4 regions of the Agrobacterium sp. 5Ca50 genome follow, and region 3 is predicted to be linked to each of the others. Evidence: predicted binding sites of a transcription regulator. Region 3 holds the regulator's gene; each other region holds the start of a gene.

Region 1 (3,131 bases), 810 kb from region 3:
ATCAGCAGCCGCCGCCAGCATCGGAATATCGCGGGCCCGTGCATAGTCATGCAGGTTGCGAATGGTGGTGTCACCAAGTCCACGCTTCGGTGTGTTGACGATGCGCTCAAAGGCCAGATCGTCAGCCGGTTGGCAGACGAGGCGGAAATAGGCCATGGCATCGCGAATTTCGAGGCGTTCATAAAAGCGTGGGCCGCCGATAACGCGGTAGTTCAGCCCCAGCGTCACGAAGCGATCTTCAAACTCACGCATTTGAAACGAGGCGCGCACGAGGATCGCCATATCGTTGAGATTATGGCTCTGGCGCTGCAACTGTTCGATTTCTTCGCCAACTGCGCGGGCTTCTTCTTCGGAATCCCAGGCGGCGTGCACAATGACCTTTTCGTCATCGGGATCAACGCGGTCGGTAAACAGCGTTTTGCCAAGCCGGCCTTCATTGTGTGAAATCAGATGACCGGCAGCGCCGAGAATGTGTTCGGTGGAACGGTAGTTGCGCTCCAGCTTGATGACCTTTGCGCCGGGAAAATCCTTGTCGAAACGCAGGATGTTATCGACCTCGGCACCGCGCCAGCCATAAATGGACTGATCGTCATCACCCACGCAGCAGACGTTTTGCACTTCACCCTTGGGGCGCTGCGCCAAGAGCCGCAGCCACATATATTGGGCGGTGTTGGTGTCCTGATACTCATCGACCAAGATGTAACGGAACTTCTGGTGATATTCCTTGAGGATATCCGGGTTGCGACGGAACATGCTGATCGGGTGCAGCAGCAGGTCACCAAAGTCGCAGGCATTGAGCGTCTTCAACCGGGCCTGATAGGCGGTGTAGAGCTCACGACCCTTGCCATTGGCAAAGGCGCGCGCGTCGCCCTCCGGAATGTCTTTCGGGGTTAGCCCCTTGTTTTTCCAGTTGTCGATCATGCCGGCAAACTGCTTGGCGGGCCAGCGCTTGTCATCCAGACCTTCGGCCTGAATGAGCTGCTTGATCAGCCGCACAACGTCGTCCGTATCGAGAATGGTGAAATCCGACCGCAGATCGACGAGTTCAGCGTGACGGCGTAACAGCTTCACACCGATGGAGTGGAACGTGCCGAGCCACGGCATGCCTTCAACGGCGCCGCCAACCAGAACGCCAATACGTTCCTTCATTTCGCGTGCGGCCTTGTTGGTGAAGGTCACCGCCAGGATCTGGCTTGGAAAGGCGCGTTTGGTTTCCAGAATATGAGCAATACGTGTGGTCAGCACGCGGGTTTTGCCGGTGCCTGCACCGGCCAGCACCAGAACCGGGCCTTCCAGTGTTTCCACGGCTTCACGCTGTTCTGCGTTCAGGCCAGAGAGATAATCGGGGGCGGGGCGCGCCTGATCACGCGCTGCCATGGCGCGGGCTGCAATGCCAAGACCGCTGCCCTGTTGTGGCGCTGGTGCTGGCTTGCGTGGCTCTGCCGGTTCTTCATCGAAGAACGGGATATCATCAAAATTGTTGCTCATGCGGCCCAATGTAGTGATTCGGGGCTGAAAGGCCAGAAGCATGTTCTGCTTTTATTCCCGTTTCAGCCGTCAAAGCACCTGTATCGGTGCATTTTGAGGGTCAGCTTTTCTGATCGGCGTCAAAAACCGTGTCGACTGGAACTTGCAGCGCGGTTGCCAGCTGGTTGGTTTTGGCCGCAAGCGAAATCACCCTGACAAGATCGGCATGTTGTTCATCCGTCATGCCCTTCGACTTGGCGGCAGCGGTGTGGGAATGGGCACAATAGGAGCAGCCATTGGTGACGGACACGGCAATATAAAGCAGCTCCTTGGTCAAGGGATCAAGCGCTGAAGGCGTTGCCATGACAGCCTTTACCTCGCCCCATGTCCTTTCCAACAGGTCGGCATCAAAGGCGAGGTAAAGCCACATATTGTTGATGAAGTCGGACTTTCGCGTCGCACGGATATCGTCGAACACCGCCTTCACACGCGGATTGGTTTCCGGATCTTGTGTTTTGGAGACGGTGCTCATCGATGTTTCCTCCGTGTTCGGTCAGCAGGTTGCCGAATCATGCGAGTGTGAAAACGCGGGCGGGCCCACCGGTACCACCCCGGTGTTTCGGTGCGCCGACGACAAGTGTTGCGCCCTTGACCGGAACCTTGTCCAGATTTGCAATGCCTTCCAGACCCCAGCGGTTTTCCGGAAGCCAGGCGTAATGGGTGGCAAAATCCGGCGACTTGCCGAAGTCGAGCGACAGGGTGTCGACGGCAATGCCTGCGGCCTTGCTTTCTTCCAGCAGGTATTTTGCCGCCTCTACATGGAAGCCGGGAAAGTGCATCTTTCCTTCGCCATCGGCATTGCGAAACTTGTCCGTGCCCAGATGCTGCTGCCAGCCGGACAACATGGCGACGCAGGCATTTTCCGGCAGGTCGCCGTTTTTGGAAATCCACGCCTTGATGTCATCGGGCGTGACTTCCGCATCCGGATTGGATGCTGCCTTTTCGCGGATGTCGATAACAGCGAGCGGCACCACCAGATTGCCAACCGGAATTTCGGCAACCGACGTGCCGTTTTCGGAGAAGTGAAGGGGTGCGTCGACATGGGTGCCGGTGTGTTCGTTGACCCGCAGTTCAAACAGATTGAACTTGTGTTCGGCGTAATTGAATTTCTGGTCCTTGAAAAACTGCTGCTCGCCGAAGAAAGTCGGGAAATCCTCATGCAGTTCATGGGTCATGTCGGTCACGCTGCTGGCGGCTTGCGCCATGGCGACCGGTGCGCTTCCGAATGTAGCGGCAGCAGCCGTTACCGTCCCCGCTGCTGCGGCCTTGAACAGGCTGCGTCTTGAAAGCATGCGGTCCTTAATATCGTTTATTACGCAGGCATTGCACATGTTGTACGTTTCCCGTGCAGGTTTTGAAATGAATGCGGAAATCAAAAAAGGCATGTTTTACAACAGTCACAATAGTGAACATGACACTATTGTAAATTGAACTTATTTGATGGGTTCAATTCAAAAAATGACGCAAATTACAATTACGTAACAAACGGTTTTGTGCATTGCGTTGTTCAAATCCAGCAAAGATACTGGAGCAAATCACAGAGGGGTGTGTGCAGCGTTATCATGCTGGCCCCCGAAGCATATCATTCGGAGAATTGCATGAAG
Region 2 (3,131 bases), 1.3 Mb from region 3:
TAAACCCCAATCGACAAAACCGGTTGGGGAAAGCGTATGTCGATCAAGATCATGTTGGCAAGTTCGTTGGCTATGGCAATTCGTAGCGTGCCGCTTATTCCCTTGACGTCTCGTCGCGGCAATCTGGACGCCGTCGTTGCCGCTTCGAGCCATCGCATGGATATGAAGGACGCGCCAATCAATCCGGACTGGATTTTGTCAGGCACGCCACATGCGCGTGCCGCAGACCATTCCAGAAGTCGAGATCGCGCCTCCAGCACTGCAATGTGGGACTGCACAGCCGGTGAATTCCGCTGGTTTTTCGGTTGGGATGAGACCGTTTATATCCTGGAAGGTGAAGTGCATGTCACGGCTGAAAACGGTGTGGTGAGTGTGTTGCGCAGCGGTGACGTTGCTTATTTCCGCGCCGGAACATGGGCGACATGGCGCGTGGACAACTACGTGCGCAAAGTGGCTTTTATGCGCCGTCCATTTCCGACAATGCTGGCTCTGGCCTATCGTGTCTGGAACAAGATTTTCTCGGCTCGCTCCTACAGCCTTGCCAGGTAGAGTATCAATAAAACTCATAGATGCCGCATGTTGCAGCAGTTGCCTTTAAAGCCCCTCTATCCTAAATCTGTCGGGCTTTGAGAAAAGGGACTGCGCATGGCAAAAATCAAGAACGTTGCGATCCAGATGGATCATGTAGCCGGCATCAATATTGCCGGGGATTCGACCTTTGCCATGAGCCTTGAAGCGCAGGCCAGAGGCTACCGGCTGTTTCATTACACACCGGACCGTCTCAGCATGCGTGACGGCAAGATTTACGCCACTGTCGAGCAGATGGAACTGCGCGACATCAATGGCGATCACTATTCCCTGTCAGAACCGGAGCGCGTTGATCTGTCGACGATGGATGTCATTCATCTGCGCCAGGATCCGCCCTTCGACATGGCCTATATTACCTCCACGCATCTGCTGGAGCGCATTCACCCCAAGACATTGGTCGTCAATGATCCAGCCTGGGTACGCAACTCGCCTGAGAAGATCTTCGTCACCGAATTTGCAGACCTGATGCCGGCAACGCTGATCACCAAGGACGTGACCGAGATTGCCCGCTTCCGTCAGGAAATGGGCGATATTATCCTGAAGCCGCTCTACGGCAATGGTGGCGCTGGCGTATTCCATTCGACCCGTGACGACCGCAACTTTTCGTCGCTTCTGGAGATGTTCGGCCAGATGTTCCGCGAGCCCTATATCGCCCAGCAGTACCTGCCTGACGTCCGCAAGGGTGACAAGCGTATCCTGCTGGTGGATGGTGAGCCGGTTGGTGCCATCAATCGTGTGCCGGCTGAAAATGATGCCCGCTCCAACATGCATGCCGGTGGTCGCCCCGAGCCGACAGAACTGACGGCGCGTGAAAAGGAAATCTGCGAGCGGATTGGTCCTGCACTGCGTGAGCGCGGTTTCCTGTTCGTCGGTATCGATGTGATCGGTGACTACATGACCGAGATCAACGTGACCTCGCCGACCGGCATTCGCGAAGTGAAAAAATTCGGTGGTGCCGACGTGGCAAGCCTGTTGTGGGACGCCATTGAGCGCAAGCGCGAAGCGCAGGGCTGATTGGCCCTGTCTGCTTGGATGTGAAGGAATGGCCATTCCTTTGCATCCGTTACAACTCGAACACACCATATACGTGAAATTGTTCACGTAACGTTCTTGTTTTGCAACGTCTCTTGTGTCAGGCTGTTTGAGGCGGCCGGACAACGGGCAGATCATGTCTGGTGATGGCCGCTATAATCAGGTCTTCCGCCGGTCTCTAGCCATGAGGCTCCGGACCAGCGGATGCGGTTTACAGGAGCAGGCCATGGTGGCTCGGGTCAATACGGTTGCATTTCAGGGCATCGAAGGTGTGCCCGTTGAAGTTCAGGTCATGGTTGCGCCGGGCCGCGTCGGCATACAGATCGTCGGACTGCCGGATAAAGCCGTTGCTGAAAGCCGTGAACGCGTCCAGGCCGCCTTGCATGCGTCCGGGCTTGCGCTCCCCCCAAAGAAGGTCACCGTCAATCTTGCCCCGGCAGATTTGCCAAAAGAGGGCAGTCATTTCGACTTGCCCATTGCGCTTGCCCTGATGGCGGCGCTCGGGGCCATACCTGCTGAAGCGCTGGCCGGTTACGTTGTTTTGGGAGAACTGAACCTTGATGGAACGATTGGTGCGGTAGCCGGCGCACTGCCTGCTGCTATCGGTGCCAATGCCATGGGTAGAGGCCTCATCTGCCCGGCGGACAGCGGCCCGGAAGCCGCATGGGCCGGTGCGGATATTGATATCCTGGCACCGCGTAGCCTGATTGCGCTGGCCAATCATTTTCGCGGTACACAGCTTTTGTCGCGTCCGCAGCCCGCCATCCGCGCGACACCTGCCAATATGCCCGACCTTGCCGACATAAAGGGGCAAGAGAGCGCCAAACGGGCGCTCGAAGTTGTTGCCGCCGGTGGTCATAACATGCTGATGGTCGGGCCTCCCGGGTCGGGCAAGTCAATGCTGGCTTCACGACTGCCGTCTATCTTGCCGCCCCTGTCGGCAGCAGAATTGCTGGAGGTCTCGATGGTGCATTCCATTGCAGGCCAGCTTTCTGGCGGAAAACTGTCCGATAGCAGGCCGTTTCGGACGCCGCATCACTCTGCCACCATGGCAGCCCTTGTCGGCGGCGGTTTGCGTGCCAAGCCGGGTGAGGCATCGCTGGCCCATAATGGCGTATTGTTTTTGGATGAGTTCCCGGAGTTTTCACCGCAGGTGCTGGATGCTTTGCGCCAGCCGTTGGAAACCGGCGAATGTATCATTGCGCGTGCCAATCATCGCGTGAGCTATCCGGCGCAAATTCAGCTGGTTGCAGCGATGAACCCGTGCAAATGCGGTATGGCAGGCGAACCGGGCTTTACCTGTGCCAGAGGACCACGCTGCGTTTCCGATTATCAGGCCCGGATTTCCGGTCCACTGATGGACCGTATCGATATCCGCGTCGATGTTCCCGCTGTTTCGGCGGCGGACCTAATCCGCCCAATGGCGGCTGAAAGCAGCGTGGATGTTGCAAGGCGTGTAGCGCGTGCCCGTGAACGTCAGCAGGAACGGTATGCCAGTGCCGGTTTTGCCG
Region 3 (3,131 bases):
TCTGGACACGGCGGCGCGCCGCACAAGACAGCGCAACCTTCCGGCCAAGTAATATGCCGATCGCCCTCAAGGGTGCTTCCATCCTTGGCAGCTTCTGCGCCGGTATTGTCGTGACCTCGCTGATTGGCGGAGTCTCCACGGCCATCTATTCGATGGAGCATTTTCACCGTGTCACCACCTATGGACTAGCGGCAAATCTCGCCGCCATGCCGGTGATGTCTTTCATCGTCATGCCCTCTGCCTTGATCGCCATGCTGCTGATGCCCTTCGGGCTGGACGGGCCGTTTCTGACCGTCATGGGTTACGGCATGGCGATGACAATTGATATTGCCACCTATGTGGCCTCATGGGGAGGCGATGCCGGAGTCGGACGACAACATCAATGGTTTCTGGGCGCCGGAACGCTTGGCCTATTGGCGCTGACACTGTTTCGCACCCGACTGGCTTGGGTAAGTGCTGTGTTCCTGCTGGCAGGCCTTGTGCTGTTTGTGCTGTCACGGCAACAGGACAATCCCGATCTGGTGGTTTTTGAGGACGGGAAACTGATGGCACTGGTTGGCGAGGATCAGGTTGCCAGCACCAGCCAACGCCCATCCGGCTTTATCTATGACCAATGGGCGCGGGCTTTGTTCTTACCTGACAAATATATTCGGCCAAACATGCTGCAGGAACTGCCAGCCCCAGAACCATCGCCTGACGATGCCAATGACAGAACGACAGGCAATGCCGATGCCGCACCACCACGATCACGACGGCCGATGCTGGACGAACACACCATTCAGACTGAAAGGCAGGCGATGTCTGCCGCCGTTACAAACGCATCTGATGCCTTTACCTGCCGTCGCGACAGCTGGTGTATCGCCAGATCAGCGAAGGGGCAGGTGGTGATTTCCGTGCTGGATAACAGATATCTTGGTCTCGCCTGCGACATCGGTTCTGTGGTTATCACCACGCGTCCCACATCATTTGAAACCTGCCGCTCCGGCGCCTTTTTGCTCAGTGCCCAGACATTGCGGCGCACCGGATCGCTGGAGATCACATTTTCAACTGAGGCTACAACCGCCGCAAATCAGGATTTGCCGATAGAGAGGATGACGGCTGCCATTTATGGTTCCTACCGTCCATGGACCATGCATCGTTATTATAACTGGCGCAGCAGGACATTTGAAACGGCAGTACCGCCGCATGTCTCGCAACTGCTGGACCGTCACTAGACTAACGTAAGCTGAAGGCTAGTTTTGTCGGGCGTTTTCCGACGACAGTAGCGATGACGCGCTGGCGCGTCATCTGGCAGTGATATGGGTCTGATGATGACCGCTTAGTGGTATCTGCGGATCAGGCCAACCAGCTTGCCCTGGATCTTGACGCGGTCAGGTCCAAAGATGCGGGTTTCATAGGCCGGGTTTGCCGCCTCAAGCGCAATAGATGCACCCTTGCGACGAAAACGCTTCAAGGTCGCTTCTTCATCATCGACCAGCGCCACGATGATGTCACCGGGATTGGCGGTCTTGGCGTTGCGGATGATGACCGTGTCGCCGTCAAAGATGCCAGCATCGATCATCGAGTCACCGCGCACTTCCAGTGCGTAATGTTCACCAGAACCCAGCATGTCAGCCGGCACGGACACATCATGTGTGTTGTTCTGGATGGCGGAGATCGGCACACCGGCCGCGATCCGTCCCATCATCGGCACCGATACCGAGCTGCCGCCATCATTGGCGCTGACAGGCGCGGGGGTCGGAGCAGGGGCGACAACCGGTTTTGGTTTGCCAAGGCTGCCTTCGATCACACTTGGTGAGAAGCCACGCTGTGGTTTGAGGCTTGGCGAATAGGCTTCAGGAAGTTTGATGACTTCCAGTGCGCGAGCCCGGTTTGGCAGGCGGCGAATGAAGCCACGTTCTTCAAGCGCTGTGATCAACCGGTGAATGCCGGATTTGGACGCGAGATCAAGCGCATCCTTCATCTCATCAAATGAGGGAGGAACACCGGATTCCTTCATTCTTTCGTGAATGAAAAGAAGCAGTTCCTGCTGTTTGCGTGTGAGCATGAAGTCGCACCCCAACCGTTGATGAAAATCGAAACAAATGCAGAACATACACTATATGTTCCATATGTGTTCCGCAAGGCTTTAATATTTCGTAATCGCCGCGCCGGTGAATTTTCTTTCAAAACAGCCAAGACGTGTAATCGCTGCCTATCGTTCTGTTTTTAAAAAGATTTTACCTTAATTCGGGGCAAAACGACCAGTCAGAAACTGAGGCTCGCAACACCGCCCGATAGCCGGCCAACCGGCACCACTATCAATCTGATATCGTAAGGCGCTGTGATTCGGTTCGTTTGATTCTCTCCACCAGATTGGGTTGGCAGCGCATATTCCCTGTGCATTTTTACCTTCACGAGGAAGCATTGCGTTGAAATCTCTGTTATGGGGAGGGTTCGCTGCTCGTTCGGAGTCGGCATTCAACATCAATTTTTGACAGTATAAGGTTTTAGGGCATTGCAGGTCGGCATCGACATGGGAACGCTATCGGGTGGGCAGGCTGCCAAACTCGACATTGAGGAATTGCTCGCCACGCGTCTGCTGGTGCAAGGCAATTCCGGTTCCGGAAAGTCGCATCTGCTGCGCAGGCTACTTGAACAATCCGCCCCCTGGGTTCAGCAGGTCATTATTGACCCTGAAGGGGACTTTGTGACGCTGGCCGACAAGTTCGGCCATATCGTTGTGGATGGCGAGCGCACAGAAGGTGAGTTGGCCGGTATTGCCAACCGTATTCGCCAGCACCGCGTATCCTGCGTCCTGACGCTTGAAGGTCTTGATGTCGAACAGCAGATGCGGGCCGCAGCTGCATTCCTCAACGGCATGTTCGATGCCGACCGCGAATATTGGTATCCGGTGCTGGTGGTGGTCGACGAAGCGCAGATGTTTGCGCCGTCCGTGGCTGGCGAAGTAACCGAAGATGCCCGCAAGGCATCGCTTGGCGCCATGACCAACCTGATGTGTCGCGGCCGTAAACGTGGTCTGGCCGGCGTTATCGCCACGCAGCGTCTGGCAAAACTTGCCAAGAACGTGGCGGCGGAAGCCTCCAACTTCCTGATGGGCCGTACTTTCCTTGATATCGACATGGCACGCG
Region 4 (3,131 bases), 1.3 Mb from region 3:
TCGAGCGATTGCGGGCGTAAGGTTGTGTCGATATCCTCGCCACGCTTGTCCGCCGATATCAGTCTTGTGGCATCGCTCATTCAGCGCATTCCATCTTCATTACAGAGAATAGACGGCACCGGGTCAAAACAGATGCCTTTGATGTTGTTCTTTTGCCTTACCGGGACAGTTCCTTCAACCCGAGGCGAATAAGCTTGGCACTGTCGGCATCTTCACCGCCGTTTTTGAGCGCCGCCGCCACTGCATTGGCAGCCTGATCACGCGAATAACCCAGATTGGTCAAAGCCGATACGGCATCGGCAACTGGCGCAGGAGCTGCCCCCTCACCCAGTTCCTGTCTCAGACCGATCGAACCGGATGCCTCACCGGCAAAGGCAGGCGCCTTGTTGCGAAGCTCGGTCATGATGCGAATGGCGACCTTCGGCCCAACACCAGGTGCACGGGACACCACGGTCTTATCCTGCAGCGCAATGGCATTGGCCAGTTCCGAAGGTGACAACGTCGACAACACAGCAAGTGCCACCTTGGAGCCTACCCCCTGCACGCTTTGCAGCAAGTTGAACCATTCCCGCTCCAGCGCAGACATGAAGCCGAACAGCTTCAACTGGTCTTCGCGCACATAAGTCTCGATGAACAGCACAATGGCTTCCCCCACCGAGCCAAGCCTAGACAGTGTGCGCGCTGAACAATGCGCGACGTAACAGACACCATGCACGTCAACGAGGACATAGTCATCGCCGATTTCTTCAATTGTGCCCTTGAGTTTACCGATCATGACAACGCCCGTTTAAACAGTGAAAAATATCAACCCGCCGCCAGCGCGCGACGCATGCGGTCGCCACCGCGATTATGTGCATGGCAGATGGCAATGGCCAGCGCATCCGCCGCATCGTTACCCTTGAACTCAGCTTTCGGCATCAGGATTTTCAGCATCATGTGAATTTGCTGTTTGTCACCATGTCCGACACCGATCACAGATTTCTTGACGGCATTCGGCGCATATTCGGAGACGGGCAACCCGGCGCGTGCGGGAACGAGCATAGCAATACCACGCGCCTGTCCCAGTTTCAGCGTCGCCACAGCGTCCTTGTTTACGAAGGTCTGTTCAACCGCCGCCTCATCCGGTGTGTAGGAATGCACCACCTCGGCAAGTCCGTCATGCAACTGGCAAAGGCGCGAAGCCAGATCCATATCGCCGTCAGAAGTCACTGTTCCAGAGGCGACGAAACGCAGGCTGTTGCCCAGTGTTTCGATAATCCCCCACCCCGTGCGGCGAAGGCCGGGGTCTATTCCTATGATGCGAATCGTCTGTTGCATGGTCTCACTCTATCGTCAGCAACAAATACCTGCCAGCGAGAAGTGAACAAAACGACAACATTGATAAATTTGCACTGCAGCATTTACCAACACTTAAATTCCTGTCCGCATGCTGCGCATCAAAAATAGAGGGGAATTCCGGGCACCGCCTGTCGTTCCAAACAAAACAAGAAGCATAAACTTCACTTGGCACTGGCAACCCTGTGGCCTGTTGGTCTGCGGTTGTTCCAGACAGGCATAGGCTCGTATTGATGTTAAACAGGTTTCATTCAATCTCATCAAAAGTGCTGGTCATTTTTCTGGCACTGATGTTCGTCTCCATCTCGCTCATGACCCTGCTGGCTTACCGAAGCAGCAGTAGCGTTCTACAAGAGCAGGCCCAGAACGCCATGGAAAGTGTGCTGACGTTCCGTGGCGACATGCTGAAAGAGCGGTTGGAGCAACTGCAAAACCAGGCCGATTCCATCGCAAAAATCGAAGCCCTACAGATGGCCGTGGTTTCTATGCGTAGTGGCTGGGGAACGGTCCAGAAAAACTCCGGAGATGCCAAGGCTGAATTGAAACGGGTATTCATCTCGGAGAATCCCAACCCTGCGGATCAGCGCGAAAAGCTGATCAAACCTGAAAATCCGAGTGGCTTTTATTACTCCACCCACGAAAAAACCCAGACTGACATTGCTACCTACCTGAAAGGCACACCTTTCAGCGATATCCTTTTTGCCGACACATCAGGCACCGTCTATTACTCCTATAAAAAAGACGCGTCCTTCGCGGAAAACACCACGGATGCGGCCTGGAAGGATACTGGATTGGGAGTCGCCTTTGCGCGTGCGGCCGAAAACGCCAGCAAAGCGGTTGGTGACATCGCAGCCTCCAGCTTCTCCGGCTGGAAGGTAGAACAGGCAACCGGTCAATCCGATATTTATTTTGCCGTACCCGTCATGAAGTTCGAAGCCTTCAAGGGTGTCGTCCTTTTCCGTGTTCACAGCGATGTTTTCGTACAGTTGCTTGCAAAAGGTATTGCACCGGCAAGTTCTGAACAGTCTGCCGTTTTGTCTGCTGACGGCTCGGCAATCGGCCTTGATCAGAGCAAGCTGACCAATCTCGATCCTGCACCGTTTACCTTCCAGTCCAAGGCAATGGCTGAAAAGGGTATGACGGTCGCCGAAATCCAACGCGGCAACGCCAAGGCCAACGCCTATGCGCGGCCGTTCGAGTTTAATGGCCAGACCTATCTTGCCGTTGAAAGCATCCTGCAAAGCGAACTGGATGCTGGGTCGTTCTCCATTGCCAGCGCTTTGGCGGTCATCGGCATATGTGTACTGATCGCCATGTGCCTAATCACGGCCGTATTCTCCAGACGACTTTTTGCACCGCTGTCGAAACTCGCCAACCTCACGCGCGATGTTGCCAATGGTAACCTGCAAACCGAAATCACCGCGCAGGACAGAAAAGACGAAATTGGCACCATGGCCAAGGCGCTCGGCAGTTTCCGGGAAAAGCTGATCCAGCAACGCGAATTGGAAGACACCACGTCCCGCACCCGTGCCGAAGCCGAGGAAAGCCGGCGGCAGAACCTGGCGGAACGTGAGGCTGAGGCCGCAACATTGCAAATGGTTGTCCACTCTCTTGATCAGGGGCTGGACCGCCTTGCCAAGTGTGACCTCTCCTACCGTATTGAAAAGCCCTTTCCACAGGAGCTTGAAAGCCTGCGGCTGAACTTCAATCAGGCCTTGGCAACCCTCAGCGACACCTTGCACTCAATCGGCGGCAATTCGCAGGCTGTGCGCAGTGGTTCGGAAGAAATGCGCGTT

What was found. The regulator LexA, encoded in region 3, represses DNA repair genes until DNA is damaged. The targets are predictions, from matches to a motif close to TGTTCNNNNTGTGTTCNG.
Region 1: ACZ5FM_RS10345 (ATP-dependent helicase) is a predicted target of LexA. The motif match lies at 1,530-1,547, and genes of this name have one in related genera.
Region 2: ACZ5FM_RS17670 (YifB family Mg chelatase-like AAA ATPase) is a predicted target of LexA. The motif match lies at 1,683-1,700, and genes of this name have one in related genera.
Region 4: ruvC (crossover junction endodeoxyribonuclease RuvC) is a predicted target of LexA. The motif match lies at 1,360-1,377, and genes of this name have one in related genera.

The regions. Positions count from the first base shown of each region.
Region 1 is NZ_AP026438.1:2,094,864-2,097,994, reverse strand. Features, by position in the region: gene ACZ5FM_RS10345 (ATP-dependent helicase) at 1-1,488, opposite strand, end outside; gene ACZ5FM_RS10340 (carboxymuconolactone decarboxylase family protein) at 1,589-1,999, opposite strand; gene ACZ5FM_RS10335 (cyclase family protein) at 2,037-2,858, opposite strand; gene ACZ5FM_RS10330 (efflux RND transporter periplasmic adaptor subunit) at 3,126-3,131, shown strand, end outside.
Region 2 is NZ_AP026438.1:3,685,637-3,688,767, forward strand. Features, by position in the region: gene ACZ5FM_RS17660 (cupin domain-containing protein) at 37-549, shown strand; gene gshB (glutathione synthase) at 646-1,602, shown strand; gene ACZ5FM_RS17670 (YifB family Mg chelatase-like AAA ATPase) at 1,847-3,131, shown strand, end outside.
Region 3 is NZ_AP026438.1:1,280,592-1,283,722, forward strand. Features, by position in the region: gene ACZ5FM_RS06070 (ComEC/Rec2 family competence protein) at 1-1,214, shown strand, start outside; gene lexA (transcriptional repressor LexA) at 1,319-2,047, opposite strand; gene ACZ5FM_RS06080 (ATP-binding protein) at 2,498-3,131, shown strand, end outside.
Region 4 is NZ_AP026438.1:2,610,553-2,613,683, forward strand. Features, by position in the region: gene ruvB (Holliday junction branch migration DNA helicase RuvB) at 1-80, opposite strand, end outside; gene ruvA (Holliday junction branch migration protein RuvA) at 158-775, opposite strand; gene ruvC (crossover junction endodeoxyribonuclease RuvC) at 805-1,317, opposite strand; gene ACZ5FM_RS12720 (methyl-accepting chemotaxis protein) at 1,569-3,131, shown strand, end outside.